One region of the Mesorhizobium sp. M0772 genome, then DNA from elsewhere that is predicted to be linked to it. Evidence: riboswitches for the same ligand, from Rfam matches in the RefSeq annotation. Region 1 holds a riboswitch; the other holds the start of a gene.
What was found. Region 1 has a riboswitch for S-adenosylmethionine ahead of NKI06_RS08475 (O-succinylhomoserine sulfhydrylase). Riboswitches for the same ligand answer to the same signal wherever they lie in the genome.
Positions count from the first base shown of each region.

Region 2: linked by a shared signal. The riboswitch ahead of metX (homoserine O-acetyltransferase MetX) and the one ahead of NKI06_RS08475 (O-succinylhomoserine sulfhydrylase) in region 1 are both predicted to bind S-adenosylmethionine.

Region 1 is NZ_JAMYPB010000009.1:45,554-53,019, forward strand. Features, by position in the region: gene araD1 (AraD1 family protein) at 1-550, shown strand, start outside; gene NKI06_RS08465 (ABC transporter substrate-binding protein) at 726-1,496, opposite strand; gene NKI06_RS08470 (2'-deoxycytidine 5'-triphosphate deaminase) at 1,598-2,692, opposite strand; SAM riboswitch at 2,833-2,910, shown strand; gene NKI06_RS08475 (O-succinylhomoserine sulfhydrylase) at 2,968-4,158, shown strand; gene NKI06_RS08480 (ceramide glucosyltransferase) at 4,170-5,321, opposite strand; gene apaG (Co2+/Mg2+ efflux facilitator ApaG/CorD) at 5,544-5,936, shown strand; gene NKI06_RS08490 (Hsp33 family molecular chaperone) at 6,123-7,154, opposite strand; gene argF (ornithine carbamoyltransferase) at 7,263-7,466, opposite strand, start outside.
Region 2 is NZ_JAMYPB010000007.1:93,268-100,733, reverse strand. Features, by position in the region: gene NKI06_RS06945 (ABC transporter ATP-binding protein/permease) at 1-607, shown strand, start outside; gene NKI06_RS06940 (DUF1194 domain-containing protein) at 672-1,460, shown strand; gene NKI06_RS06935 (glycosyltransferase family 2 protein) at 1,512-2,447, opposite strand; gene NKI06_RS06930 (DUF1330 domain-containing protein) at 2,696-3,016, shown strand; gene metW (methionine biosynthesis protein MetW) at 3,024-3,638, opposite strand; gene metX (homoserine O-acetyltransferase MetX) at 3,635-4,804, opposite strand; SAM riboswitch at 4,865-4,942, opposite strand; gene hisC (histidinol-phosphate transaminase) at 5,069-6,178, shown strand; gene NKI06_RS06910 (prephenate/arogenate dehydrogenase family protein) at 6,183-7,118, shown strand; gene NKI06_RS06905 (sugar kinase) at 7,126-7,466, opposite strand, start outside.

The sequences.
Region 1 (7,466 bases):
GGCGGTGGCGCCGGGCGCCGCACTGATGTCGCCGGCCTTTGCGCAGGACGCCGGCGAGGAGCCGGAAATCGCCGGCATCTATGTCATCGGCGACGACGGCGCGCCGTTCCGCGTCGGCTTCACGCTGTCGAACGAGTTTTCCGATCATGTTACCGAGCGGGTGAACTATCTGTTCCTGGCACATTCCAAACTGCGCAACGCCTCGTTCGGGCCGGAAATCCTGATCGGCGACCTGCCGGCCGACGTCAGGGGCTCATCGCGAATCTATCGCGACAGCAATTTGCTGTGGGAAAAGCCGTTCCTGTCGGGCGAAGCGAACATGTCGCACACAATCGCCAATCTCGAACATCATCACTTCAAATATTCGGCCTTCCGCCAGCCGGGCGACGTGCATGTGCACATGTTCGGCACGGCGACGCTGTCCTTTGCCGACGGCATCAAGACTCAGGCCGGCGACGTTTTCGAGATCGAGGCCGCGGATTTCGGCCTGCCGCTGCGCAACCCGCTGGAGATTGAGCAGCCGGTGAAGGTGGCGGTGAAGGCGCTTTGAGAGCGTAATCTCCCTCCTTGAGGGGGAGATGTCGCCGAAGGCGACAGAGGGGGTCGTTGCGCGTGGAGCGCTAAAGTCTTCCGCGGCTGAGAGGCGCTGGCATTCTACGCGCAGCGACCCCCTCTGGCCTGCCGGCCATCTCCCCCTCAAGGGGGGAGATTTGGCAGTTCCAACCTCAATAAATATCGAAATCGAAATACTTGGCCTGGATCTTCTTGTAAGTGCCGTCGGCGACGATGGCGTCTATCGCCGCGTTGAGCTTGTCGCGAAGTGCCGTGTCCTCCAGGCGGACAGCGATGCCGGCTTGCGTCTCGGTGCCCTTGACGTCACCGACAAGCTTGCAGCAGCCGTCGCTCGCCTTCTTCAGCCAGTCCATCAGCACGAATTTGTCGGAGATGACGGCGTCGAGACGGCCGTTCTGCAAGTCGGTGATCGCCTCTTCCTGGGTGGGGTAGAGTTTCGCCTCGGCGCCGGCCTTGCCATAGGCGTCCTGCGCATAGTCGGCCTGGGTGGTCGAGGCCTGCGCGCCCACCGTCTTGCCGGCAAGGGCTGCCGGTTCGGTGGAAGTGAGGTCGCTGTCCTTGGGCGCCACCAGCGCCAGCGGCGTCGTGTAGTATTTGTTGGTGAAGGCGACCTGTTTCTTGCGCTCCTCGGTGATGCTCATCGAGGCGATGATGGCGTCGAACTTTTTCGCCTGCAGCGCCGGGATGATGCCGTCCCAGTCCTGGGTGACGATCTCGCACTCGACCTTCATCTGCGCACATAGCGCATTGGCAATGTCGATGTCGAAGCCCTCGATCTTGCCGTCCGCGGTGATGGTGTTGAAGGGCGGATAAGCGCCCTCGGTGCCGATCTTCAATTTCTCCTGCGCCTCAGCCAGCGAGCCGGCCGATATCACCAGCATGGCAGCGCTCGCTGCCGATATGATCCATCTTGAAATCTGCATTTTGGTTCCCCTTGCGCGCCGTTCTCTTGCCGGCCACCGAAAGGCAGCCAAGCATGGTGAGGCAGCGCAGGCAAGTATTTTGCCTGACGGTGATCGAAGGTTCAGCCGGCGGGGCGGAAATGCTTGGAGAGCTTGAGGCCTTGCGCCTGGTAATTCGAGCCGAGATCGGTGCCGTAAAGCGCCTGCGGCCGCTTCAGCATGTGTTCGTAGACCAGCCGGCCGACGATCTGGCCGTGGTCGAGGATGAACGGCACTTCGTGGCTGCGCACTTCGAGCACCGCCCGGCTGCCGGTGCCGCCTGAGGCCGAATGGCCGAAGCCCGGATCGAAGAAGCCGGCATAGTGAACACGGAATTCGCCAACCAGCGGATCGAAGGGCGTCATCTCGGCGGCGTAGAGCGGCGGCACGTGCACGGCTTCGCGGCTGACCAGGATGTAGAACTCGTCCGGGTCGAGCACCAGTTCGCCGGCGCCGCTCTTGTAGAGCGGCTCCCAGAAATCGACGGCATCCTGGGCGGCGCGCTTGTCGACATCGACCAAGCCGGTGTGATGCTTGCCGCGATAGCCGACCAGGCCGTTCTGGTCGCCGTCAAGATCGATCGACAGCGCAATGCCGCCGCCGGAAATGTTGGGCGGCTCGGTCGCCACCAGCATCTCGGCGCGGTGCAATTCGTTCAGTTCTGCCTCCGACAACAGCGCGTTGCCAGTGCGAAAGCGGATCTGCGACAGCCTCGATCCGGCGCGTACGACGATCGGGAAGGTGCGTGGACTGACTTCGAGATAAAGCGGCCCGTGATAGCCGGGGGCGATCTTGTCGAACTCATGGCCGCGATCGGTCATCACCCGGGTGAAGATGTCGAGCCGGCCGGTCGAGCTTTTCGGGTTGGCCGAGGCCGACACGTTTGCGGGCAGCGCCAGGCTTTCGAGCAGCGGCACGATGTAGACGCAGCCGGTTTCCAGCACCGCGCCCTCGGCGAGACTGAATTCGTGCAATTTCAGCCGGTGAAGCTTGTCGGCCACCAGATGATCGGGACCCGGCAGGAAGGAGGCGCGCACGCGAAAAGCCTTGTCGCCGAGCCTGAGATCGAGGCTCGCCGGCTGCACCTGGTCGACATCGAGCGCGCGCGGCGACTTCAGCGCGCCGGACTGAAACAGCGCGGAAATGTCCTGATCGGGAAGAATGCCTGTCTGCCGCAAAAGGCTGGCTCCGCTCCAAGGTCGGTCTCTTTGTGGCAGGTTCTTGCCGCAAAACCGCTGGATATTATTGCGGAACCTGCCTGGTACAAACCTCTTAATGAAGCCGGCAATTGACGCAAGCGCAGGTGAGGTCTAAAGGGTCGTTATCCCGTGGTGATTTGGCCGGTCGGCTTGCAGCCACGTTAAACAAGTCGCTAAAGGACCGTCGGGCCGCAAGGCCATATGGACCGGTTGCGACTTTCGCGGCCGGTTTTTTTGTGTCTGGAACAAAAGCGATGAGCACCAAGAAGCGTAACTGGAAACCTCAGACCGCACTCGTGCACGGGGGAACGCTGCGTTCCCAGTTCGGCGAGACGTCGGAAGCGATGTACCTCACCCAAGGCTATGTCTACGAGACGGCGCAGGCTGCCGAGGCCCGTTTCAAGGGCGAGGAGCCGGGCTTCATCTATTCGCGCTATGCCAACCCTACTGTCGACATGTTCGAAAAGCGCATGTGCGCGCTGGAGGGTGCCGAAGATGCGCGCGCCACGGCGTCCGGCATGGCGGCGGTGTCGGCAGCGCTCCTGTGCAGCGCCAAAGCCGGCGACCATATCGTTGCGGCGCGCGCGCTGTTCGGCTCCTGCCGCTGGGTGGTGGAGACGCTGGCGCCGAAATACGGCATCGAGGCAACGCTGGTCGACGGCACCGACATCGCCAACTGGGAAAAGGCGGTGCGGCCGAACACGAAACTGTTCTTCCTGGAAAGCCCGACCAATCCGACGCTGGAAGTGGTCGACATCGCAGCGGTGGCGGCGCTCGCCACCTCGATCGGCGCCAGGCTGATCGTCGACAATGTCTTTGCCACGCCCTTGCAGCAGAAGCCCTTGCAGCTCGGCGCCCATATCGTCGTCTACTCCGCGACCAAGCACATTGACGGCCAGGGACGCTGTCTCGGCGGCATCATCCTGTCCGACAAGAAATGGATCGACGAGAATTTGCACGACTATTTCCGCCACACCGGCCCGAGCCTGTCGCCGTTCAACGCCTGGACGCTGCTCAAGGGCCTGGAGACGCTGCCGGTTCGGGTGCGCCAGCAGACGGAAAGCGCGGCCAAGATCGCGGATTTCCTGGCAGGACGGCCGGAAATCGCCCGCGTCATCTATCCCGGCCGCGCCGACCACCCGCAGGCCGACATCGTCAAGAAGCAGATGACGGGCGGATCGACGCTGATCTGCCTCGACGTGAAGGGCGGCAAGCAGGCGGCCTTCGCCTTGCAGAACGCGCTCGACATCGTGCTGATCTCCAACAATCTCGGCGACGCCAAGAGCCTGATCACCCATCCGGCGACCACCACGCACAAGAACCTCAGCGACGAAGCTCGCGCCGAGCTTGGCATCGGGCCGGGAACGCTCAGGCTGTCGGTCGGTCTTGAGGATACGGACGATCTGCTGGAGGACGTTGCGCAGGCGCTGAAGGCAGCCGGGTAGGCCGCGAGGCGTCACGCTCCCGACGAAGCCTCTTCCAGCTCGGCTGCCTTGGTGCCGATGATCATGGTGTTGCCGCGCCAATCGACGGCGCCGCTCAGCCAGCCGCGCGCCCATATGGCGGGAAGCATCATGTCGCGGACCATCATCGCCGGGACCATGCGCAGCGACAGATGCCAGCCCTTGGCCGCGGCCAGCGCGCATTCGGGAATGTAGGCCGCCGTCAGCACGGCCAACACCGTGGCCGGCAGGCTGATGCCGGCACTTGCTGCCGCCACCAGCGCCAACGCCAACGGCACGGCGACGCCGGTCAGGATCTCGGGTGCGAAAAACAGCGGGAAAGTGACGCGGCGCAACCGCGCCCAGCGCGCCTGACGCGACCAGATGTCGGCAAGTCGGCGCTGCCCCAGTGGTTGCTCGAAAGGCGAGGCAACGAGATTGACGCGCAGGCCCAGTCCGTTGACCAGCTTGGTTGCAGCAGCATCCTCGGCGATCTCGGCGGCCAGCGCGCGGATACCGCCATTGGTATCGAGCATCGGCTTGTTCCACAGCATGCTCTTGCCCTGGGCAAAGCCGAGGCCAAGCGCCTCGCCGGCATATTGCCAGCGCGCCTGCAGCGTGTTGAGGAACGCGCATTCGACCTCGGCCCAGAAGCCTTCCGGCCGCGAGCCGATCGGCGTCGAGCAGATAAGCCCGGTATTGGTCCGCCAGGCCGCCATCAGGTGCTGGACGTAATCCCTAGGCATCAGCACGTTGGAATCCGCCAGAATAACCCAATGATTGCGCGCCGCTTCCCAGCCCTTGACGCAGTTGTTGAGCTTCGGGTTGCTGCTGACGCGGTCGTCGCCGATCAGCAGCCGGGCCGGCACGTTGGGAAACAGGACGATCGCCCTGTTTATCAGTTTGACGACGGGATCGTCGGCGTGAGCGACGCAGAAGATCAGTTCGTAGCGCGGCCAGTCGAGCGAGAAGGCTCGCTGCAGCGTCTCTTGTGTGAACGGCTCCACGCCGCGCGACGGCACGACGATCGAGACCGGTGGCTGCTCGTCGGACGGCGGAGGGATAAGGCGACGCGCTTGCAGTTTCGACGAAGCAAGCAGGATGCTGGCGAGATTGGAAAGAAGCAAAGCGGAGGAAGCGAAGGCGGCTGTGAGAGCTGGTTCCATCGAGATCTGGTCACTCCGGAAAGGCCGCTCGCGGCTGCTTTGTCAGTCGACAGATGGGCCTTGAGTCGCCGGCAAGGTTTGCGCACACCAACACTGTCATGTGTCACTTAAATGACATTGTTTGTCGGCACCTCCGCTTTGAGGCTGGCAGGACATGCCGTTGTGCGCGTATCAAACCGCATAGCGCGACAAATGTTCCTTGCCGCGCAACCGGAGCAGCCCATGTATCGCGCCGTCACGCGCAACATCGAAGTGCAGGTCAGACCGTTCTACCTGGAGGACCGCTCGGACCCGGCGGAGAACCGTTATGTCTGGGGCTACCAGGTGACGATCGACAACCAGTCCGACGATTTCGTGCAGCTTATGTCGCGTTACTGGCACATCACCGACGGCAGCGGCCGGATCGAGGAAGTGCGCGGCGCCGGCGTGGTCGGCGACCAGCCTGAGCTCAATCCCGGCGACAGCTATCAATACACGTCAGGCTGCCCGCTCTCGACGCCCTCCGGCTTCATGGTCGGCCACTACACCATGCGCAACAAAAAGGGCGAGACGTTCGACGTCGATATTCCCGCGTTTTCGCTGGATCTGCCGGGGACGCGGCGGACGGTGAATTAAGGGTTTTCTCCCCATCTCTATACGGGGAGAAATGCCCGGCAGTGCAATGAGGGGCGCCGCCGGACTCATGAGGTTATCTTCCACGCACATGACGTAGGCTATGCGCGGCCATTCACCAAAGTTCGCGCTGCCCCTCATCCGCCCTTCGGGCACCTTCTCCCCGTGAACGGGGAGAAGGAAGAGATGCTACTGAGCTGCAAACTCCGCCGGGTCGAAGTCGTACTGCTTCGAGCAGAACTCGCAGGCGACGTGGATGCCGCCATCTTCGGTGCTGTCCTTGATCTCCTGCGCGGAAAACCCCTTGAGGATGCCGCGTATCTTGTCCCTTGAGCAGGAACATTGGTCGGCGACCGGCACGCCGCCGAAGACGCGCACGCCATGTTCGTGGAACAGCCTGTAGAGCAGCCGCTCGGCGCCGATGGTCGGGTCGATCAGCTCGGTCGGCTCGATGGTGCCGAGCAGCGCCACCAGCTCGCGCCACGAATTGTCGGCCGGCTCCTGCGTCACGTCACGCGGATCGCCGTCGCCGCCCGAAATGTCGGGCACGCGCATGCGCTCGGGTGACTGCGGCAGGAACTGCGCCAGGATACCGCCGGCGCGCCACTGCTCGCGCGCACCGCCGGGGCCGGGCGTCAGCAGCTTGGCCACCGACAGCCGGAGGTCGGTCGGGATCTGCTCCGACTGGCGGAAATAGGTGCGCGCGGCGTCTTCCAGCGTCTCGCCGTCGAGCTGGACGATGCCCTGATAGCGCTGCGTGTGCGCGCCTTGGTCGATGGTCAGCGCCAAAACGCCGCTGCCCAGCAGCGTCTGCTGCGAGGTCTGGCCTGCGGCCACCAGGGCCTCCAGCCGGTCGGCATCGAAGCGCGCATAGGCGCGCAATGCCGAGGGCGTGGAGAAATCCGCGACCAGCATGTCGACAGGCCCGTCGGTGCGGGTCTGCAGGATGAACTTGCCTTCGAATTTGAGCGAGGTGCCGAGCAGCACCGTCAGCACACAGGCTTCCGCGAGCAGGCGGGCGACCGGCTCGGGATAGTCGTGACGGTTGAGGATGGCGTCGAGCATCGGCCCGAGTTGCACGGTGCGGCCGCGCACGTCGAGCGGGCCGACCTCGAAGGGTACGACATGATCGTCGCCGGCATAGCCGAACTCGCCGAGTTTGGGGTGATGTTCAGTCACTTGATGCGTTTCCAACATGACAAAGCTCCAGGGCGCGGCCATGCGGCCCGGAGGGGTGCATGCGTCCAAACGCGCTTGATTTGCGTGATGCGGCGCAAATAGGCATCACGCCGCCCCGGATCAAGCGCTTGGAGATCAAGCGCCTGGAGATCAAGCGCCCAGACACCAGGCCAAAACCGCCTTCTGGGCGTGAAGCCGGTTCTCGGCTTCGTCGAAGACCACCGAATGCGGACCGTCGATGACCTCGTCGGTCACTTCCTCGCCGCGGTGCGCCGGCAGGCAGTGCATGAACAGGGCGTCGGGCTTGGCCCTGGCCATCAGCGCCGCATTGACCTGATAGGGTGAGAAGACATT
Region 2 (7,466 bases), on a different contig from region 1:
GATCCATCCCGGCGAGCGCGTCATGATCACCGGCGACCCAGGCGCCGGCAAGACATTGTTCTTCCGCGCCGTTGCCGGCCTTTGGCCCTGGGGCAGCGGGCGGATCGGCTTGCCGGCCGGAGAAACGCCGATTTTCGTGCCGCGTGTTCCGTATTTTCCTGCCGGCACGTTACGCGAAGTGCTGCATCCGAATGGCTCGGCGCCGGCTGGCGATGCTGATTTTGGGGCGATACTGGCCGAGGTCGGGCTCGAGCGGCTGTCATCCTCGCTCGACCGTTCCGCACGGTGGGAGCGTGAACTCAACGATGACGAACAGCGGTCGCTGGCCTTCGCCAGGCTGGCCTTGCGGCAGCCGAAATGGGTGATCATCGACGAAGCGATGGACGCGTTCGATGGTCCTTCGCTGCGAAGGGTACTGTCCATGCTGGAGAAACGCCTGCCGGAGACCGCGATCCTCAACATCGGGCGCGGACTGCACAATGGTCATTTCTTTCCACGCGCATTGAACATCGTGAAGGATACGGGTGCTGCGCCACTGAAACCCGCCCGAGTCAGGACCGGCGCCATCGACCCGCCGCCGAAAGCGGCCGTGCGGCGAAAGAAGTAGAAGGGGCTTTATTTCGCCGCGATCGCGGCGAAGATTCACGGGTCGAAACATCCGTGGTGCGGCCATGCTCGATGCGCTCGGCCTGCTTGCCTGCCTTGCCTGCACCACGCCCGTGGCTGCCCCGGCCGTTGCCGTGGATGTTGAACTGGTGCTGGCCGTCGACATCTCACAGTCGATGGACGAGAGGGAGTTCGCGCTGCAGCGCGCTGGCTATGTCGAGGCGCTCAGGCATCCCGATTTCATCAAGGCCGTGCGCTCGGGAACCACCGGGCGCATCGCGCTTGCCTATTTCGAATGGGCGGGCGTCGTGCGCGAGGATGGCGTCATCGCTTGGCAGGTGATCGACAGCGCAGAGAGCGCCAACGCCTTCGCCGACAGAATAGAAGCGCGGCCGTTCCGCAGCTTTCGCGGCACCTCGATTTCCGGTGCGCTTGCCTTCGGCGCCGGGCTGTTCGAGGGCACGGGGTTCGATGCGCCACGCAGCGTCATCGACATTTCCGGCGACGGTCCCAACAACACCGGGCTGCCCGTCGCCACGACACGCGATGCGGCGGTGGCCAAGGGCATCGTCATCAACGGCCTGCCGATCCTGATCAGCCCGTCGCCGACCTTCAGCCATCTCGACCAGTATTATGACGACTGCGTCACCGGTGGGCCCGGCTCCTTCGTGTTGCCGATCTATGCGGCCTCGGAATTCGCCACCGCCATACGCCGCAAGTTGATCCTGGAGGTGAGCGGCATCGCCGATGCGACCGTGGTCCCGATCGATGCCGCCGCACCCATGGACTGCCTGCAGGGCGAACGCGACCGGCGGCTATATTCCGACCCATATCTGCCGGAACTCGACAAATGAGGTTTGAGGCAGTTCGGAGGGGAAAGCCGCTGCGCGGCTTGTCGGCAAACTTCAGGCCGGCCGTGCACCGTATTTGTCGCGAAATTCGGCATAGAGATCGCGGCGCCAGCGCCGGCCGCCGACATAGCCACGCAACAGCTGCGGCAGCGAATAGCCAAGCGCCTTCGACGACCGGTTGGCCATATAGCCGGAGAACGCCTGCGAAACCCTGCCCTTGAGTGCATCGGCGATGAGCTGCCGGGCGATCATGTAAGGCGGAATGTAGGGGTAGCGGTCGGCGATATAGGGGTGCTTGTCGATCAAGCTCGCATAGGCTTCGACATAGCCGTCCCGGCGACCGGAGATCGAATTCTCCGAGTTGTACTTTTTCCAGTCGATCACTTCGGACAGCTGCGCGCCGCTGCGACGGGCAAAGCGCAGCAACAATTCGCGATCCTGCATGCGCGTGACGTCACTGTCGTAGCCGCCGATGGCCAGCAGCGACTCGCGCCGGGCGGTGATTGCCGACCCGGCAATGAAGATGGTCTGCGCGACAAGGGCCCGCTCCAGCGAGTCGCGGCTCAGCAGCGCTTCGCGGTTGACGCAGTTGGTGCGGCGATTGCCCTTCAGCGACACGAAGGAACTGATCAGCACTTCGAGCGAGGGATTGTTGTCGAACTGCTCCAGCGTCCGCGCCAGGCGATCCGGCAAATAGACGTCGTCGGAATCGAGGAATGTCACCACCGGCGCCTGCGCCCGCTCGATGCCGGCATTGCGGGCGGCATTGGCGCCGCGCCATTTCGAGCCAACATAGATCAGCCGTGGATCGCGGATTTCGGCAAGTGCGGCTGCCGTACCGTCGGTCGAGCCGTCATCGACGACAATGTGTTCGAACCGGGGAAAATTCTGCGCCAGCACGCTCTCCACGGCGCGCACCACCTTGCTGCGGCGATTGTGCGTCGGTGTGATCACCGAGATCAGCGGAGCGAGGTCGGTTGCCTTGGACATGTTGCTTCGATTGTGCCCCGAAATGCCTGGAGGCCGGAGGTTTTGATGGTCGCCGTCCAAGCCTTACCCCGGGATGGCATTCGATTCGACGCTACAAAAAACCAGCGGCAATGTCATCACAAACTGTTGAGCCAGGACGCCGGTAAGCCGGCCGATTACCCCAGACGTAATCGACCGATGGCCATCATGTCTGCAGATTGCGCCAACGAAGCCGGTCGTCGGGCTTCGATCTCACAGGGAGTTCAGCCATGGCCGCCTACGCCGTCGCCCATATGCGTCAAGTCACAATGGGCCCGCAGATTGTCGAGTATCTGCAGAGGATCGACGCCACATTGGAGCCGTTCGGCGGCCGCTTCCTTGTCCACGGCGGCGACATGGACGTGGTCGAAAACGAATGGCCCGGGCATCTGATCGTCATCGAGTTTCCGGACAGGGCGCATGCGTGGGGCTGGTACGATTCATCAGCCTATCGGGTGATTCTGGCCTTGCGCACCGACAACTCCCACGCCGATGTGATCATCGCCGATGGCGTTCAGCACCCGCACAAGGCGACGAACGTGCTGGAATAGGGGCAAACTACCGCTTCAGCAAGAACACCGCTTGCTGGCCGAAGAAATTCCAGAACCACCATGGCATCGACAGGCCGATCTTCTGGCCGTTGCCGTCGAGCGCGGTGGCTTTCTCGACCGAAGCGCCGAGTTCCTCGACCAGATTGACGAAGTCGCGGATGGTGCAGAAATGGATGTTGGGCGTGTCGTACCAGGAATAGGGCAGGTCCGCGGTTACCGGCATCCGGCCCTTGACGAACAGCGACAGCCGCACCCGCCAGTGGCCGAAATTGGGGAAGGAGACGATGGCGCGGTTGCCGATTCGCAGCAGCTCGTCGAGCACCAGCTTCGGGTTGCGGGTCGCCTGCAGCGTCTGTGACAGGACGACGAAGTCAAAACCCTTGTCCGGATAGAATTCGAGGTCGGTGTCGGCATCGCCCTGGATGACCGAGAGGCCGCGCGCAACGCATTCATTGACGCCGCGCTGTGACAGCTCCAGCCCGCGGCCGTCGACCTGCTTGGTCTCCTGCAGGAGTTCGAGCAGCAGGCCGTCGCCGGAGCCGACATCGAGCACCCGCGACTGCGGCGGTATCAGGTTGGCCACGACTTCGAGGTCGACGCGCTGGCTGCCATTGACGCTCATGAGGCGAGCCCCCTTGCGCGGGCCGCCGAGCCGATGAAGCCCTTGATGGCGGCAAACAGTTCGGGTTCATCGAGCAGGAAGGCATCATGGCCGCGGTCGGTGTCGATCTCGACGAAGGAGACGGAGGCGCCGGCGGCGTTGAGCGCATGCACGATCGAGCGGCTCTCCTCGGTCGGGAACAACCAGTCCGAGGTGAAGGACACCAGGCAGAAGCGGGTCTTGGTCCCGGCAAAGGCATCTGCCAACCGGCCGCCATGGTCGGCGGCGAGGTCGAAATAATCCATCGAACGGGTCATGTAGAGGTAGGAGTTGGCGTCGAAGCGGTCGACGAATGTCATGCCCTGGTGGCGCAGATAGCTTTCGATCTGGAAATCTGCGTCGAAACCGAAGGTCAGCGCTTCGCGGTCCTGCAGATTGCGGCCGAATTTCCGATGCAGGGCGGCTTCCGACAGATAGGTGATGTGGGCGGCCATGCGCGCCACGGCGAGCCCCTTTTCCGGGCGCTTGCCGTGCTCGAAATATTTGCCGCCATGCCAGTCCGGATCAGCCATGACAGCCTGGCGGCCGACCTCGTGGAAGGCGATGTTCTGCGAGGAATGGCGTGCGCCTGTGGCGATCGGCAGGGCCGAGAAGACGCGCTCGGAATAGCACGATGCCCATTCCAGCACCTGCATGCCGCCCATCGAGCCGCCGAGCACGCAAAACAGCTTTTCGATGCCGAAATGGTCGACCAGCATCAATTGCGCCCGCACCATGTCGCGGATGGTGATGATTGGCAGGTCGAGGCCGTAGGGCTTGCCGGTGGCGGGATTGGTCGAGGCCGGACCGGTGGAGCCGAGGCAGCCGCCGATGACGTTGGAGCAAATGACGAAGAAGCGGTTGGTGTCGATGATCTTGCCGGGACCGATCAGCACTTCCCACCAGCCGGGCTTGCCGGTCACCGGATTGGTGCTGGCGACATGCTGGTCGCCGGTCAGCGCGTGGCAGACCAGGATGGCGTTGGTGCGGGCATCGTTGAGGGCGCCATATGTCTGGTAGGCGATCTGGAACGGCGACAAAAGCGTGCCGGCGTCGAGCTTCAGCGGCTTGTCAGGGCCAAAACGCAACACAGGGCTCGACGGGTTGTCGGCCTCGTTGTTGGTTTTTGTAGCGCGGAGCGCGGCCATGTGACTCTCCTTGCCCGCCGTCAGGCAATAAAAAACCGGCAATGCGATCGCAAAGCCGGTTACGTCACGCAAACGGCCCTTTAGCGAGTTGTTTAACGTGGCTGCAAGCCGACCGGCCAAATCACCACGGAACTGTTGCGTTCTTCTAGAACTCGTGCGGCCCGGCGTCAACGGCCAGCTATTGCCCGCCTCTCGACATTCGCGGCTACGGCTTGTATTTCCGCTGCGGCCTCCGGACGGAGGCATTCTTGATGGATTTGCGACATGGACAAGACAGCGGACAAGGCACGGCCGACTCCCCGCGCGGGCATTATGGACATCGACGCCTATGTGCCGGGCAAGAGCACGGCACCGGCCGGCGTCGCCAAGGTCCATAAATTGTCGTCGAACGAGAACCCGCTCGGCCCGTCGCCGAAGGCGATCGAGGCCGCGCGCGAAGTGGCCAGCAAGCTCGATGTCTATCCCGACGGCACCGCCCGCCGGCTGCGCGAGGCGATCGCCGAGGTGCATGGCCTCAACCCGGCAAACATCATCTGCTCCAACGGTTCCGACGAGATTTTGGGCCTGCTGGCGCAGACCTATCTGGCGGCCGGCGATGAGGCCATCATCACCGAACACGCCTTCATGATCTACAAGATCTACATCCAGTCGGCCGGCGGGACACCGGTGACGATCAAGGAAACCGAGGAACGCGCCGACGTCGACGCGATCCTGGCCGCGGTGACACCGCGGACCAAAATCATCTTCCTCGCCAATCCCAACAATCCGACCGGAACCTATCTGCCGTTCCAGGAGGTCCGCCGCCTGCATTCCGCTCTCCCGGGCAACGTGCTTCTGGTGCTCGACGCGGCCTATGCCGAATATGTCAGGCGCAATGACTATGAGGCCGGCATCGAGCTGGCGGGCAGCGCACAGAATGTGGTCATGACCCGCACCTTCTCCAAGCTTGGCCTTGGCGGCGCGCGCATCGGCTGGATGTATGGCCCACTGCACATCGTCGATGCCATCAACCGCATCCGCGGCCCTTTCAACGTTAACGCAACAGCGATCGAGGCCGGCATTGCCGCCATCCGCGACCGCGCCCATGTCGAGCGCAGTTCGTTGCACAACGAGACCTGGCTTACCTGGTTGAATGAAGAACTGACGAAGCTTGGGCTGCGCGTGACGCCCAGCGTCGGCAATTTCGTCCTCATCCACTTTCCCGACGACAAGAAGCATTCGGCTGAGGCGGCGGACGACTACCTCACCCAGCGCGGCTATATATTGCGGCGCGTTACCGGCTATGGCTTTCCCAATGCGCTTCGCATGAGCGTCGGCACCGAAGAAGCCAATCGCGGCGTCATCGAGGCCCTCACGACATTCCTGAAAAGCTGAAACAATGACATTACCGATGTTTGAAAAGATCGCGCTGGTCGGCATCGGCCTGATCGGCTCGTCGCTGGCCCGAATCATCCGCCGCGAGGGCCTGGCCCGCCATGTCGCCATCGCGACGCGCAGCCCGGCCACGCTGGCGCGGGCGAAGGAGCTCGGTCTTGGCGAGAGCTACACCACCGGCGCCAGGGAAGCGGTCCGCGACGCCGACCTGATCATCGTCTCGGTGCCTGTGGGATCGTCGGGCGAGGTGGCGCAAGAGATCGCAGCGGCGCTGAAAAAAGGCGCCATCCTCACCGATGTCGGTTCGACCAAGGCCTCCGTCATTGCGCAAATGCAGCCCTATGTGCCGGACGGCGTGCACTTCATTCCGGGACACCCGCTGGCGGGTACGGAGAAATCGGGCCCGGATGCGGGTTTCGCCGAGCTGTTCGAAAACCGCTGGTGCATCTTCACGCCGCTGCCGGGAACCGATCCGGCCGCGCTGGAAAAGCTGTCGGAATTCTGGCGGCGCTGCGGCTCCAACATCGACACGATGGACCCGCAGCATCATGACATGACGCTGGCCATCGTTTCGCATCTTCCGCACATCATTGCCTACAACATCGTCGGCACGGCCGACGATCTGGAATCGGTGACCAAGTCGGAAGTGATCAAATATTCGGCTTCCGGTTTCCGCGACTTCACCCGTCTGGCCGCCTCCGACCCGACCATGTGGCGCGACGTGTGCCTGCACAACAAGGATGCCATCCTGGAAATGCTGGCGCGCTTTTCGGAGGACCTCGCCTCGCTGCAGCGGGCGATCCGCTGGGGCGACGGCGACAAGCTGTTCGACCTGTTCACCCGCACCCGGGCCGTTCGCCGTTCGATCATCGAGGCCGGCCAGGATATCGACGTGCCGGATTTCGGCCGCCAGGCGGTCGAGCACCCGGTGAAAAGTTAAATCTGTTTCAGACGGGCCAGGTCGCCGCGACCATGGCCATTGCCTCGTCCCTGTTTGGCGCCCCCAGCCGGCCGCCGAAGCGCTGGCATTTGAGCGCGGCCGCCGCGCTGGCAAAGCGCAACGCCTGCTCGATCGGCATGGTTTCCGCCAACGCGACAGCAAAGGCGCCGTGGAAGACGTCGCCGGCGGCAAGCGTGTCGATCGCCTTGATCTTCGGCGCCGCGATGTGGCGCACGCATCCGGCGGACCGGTCATGCCACCAGCTTCCCGCGGCGCCGCCGGTAACCGCCACGAAGGCATCGGTGCGGCTGGCGAGGTCGGCACAGGCGGTTTCGGGGTCCAGCGCAT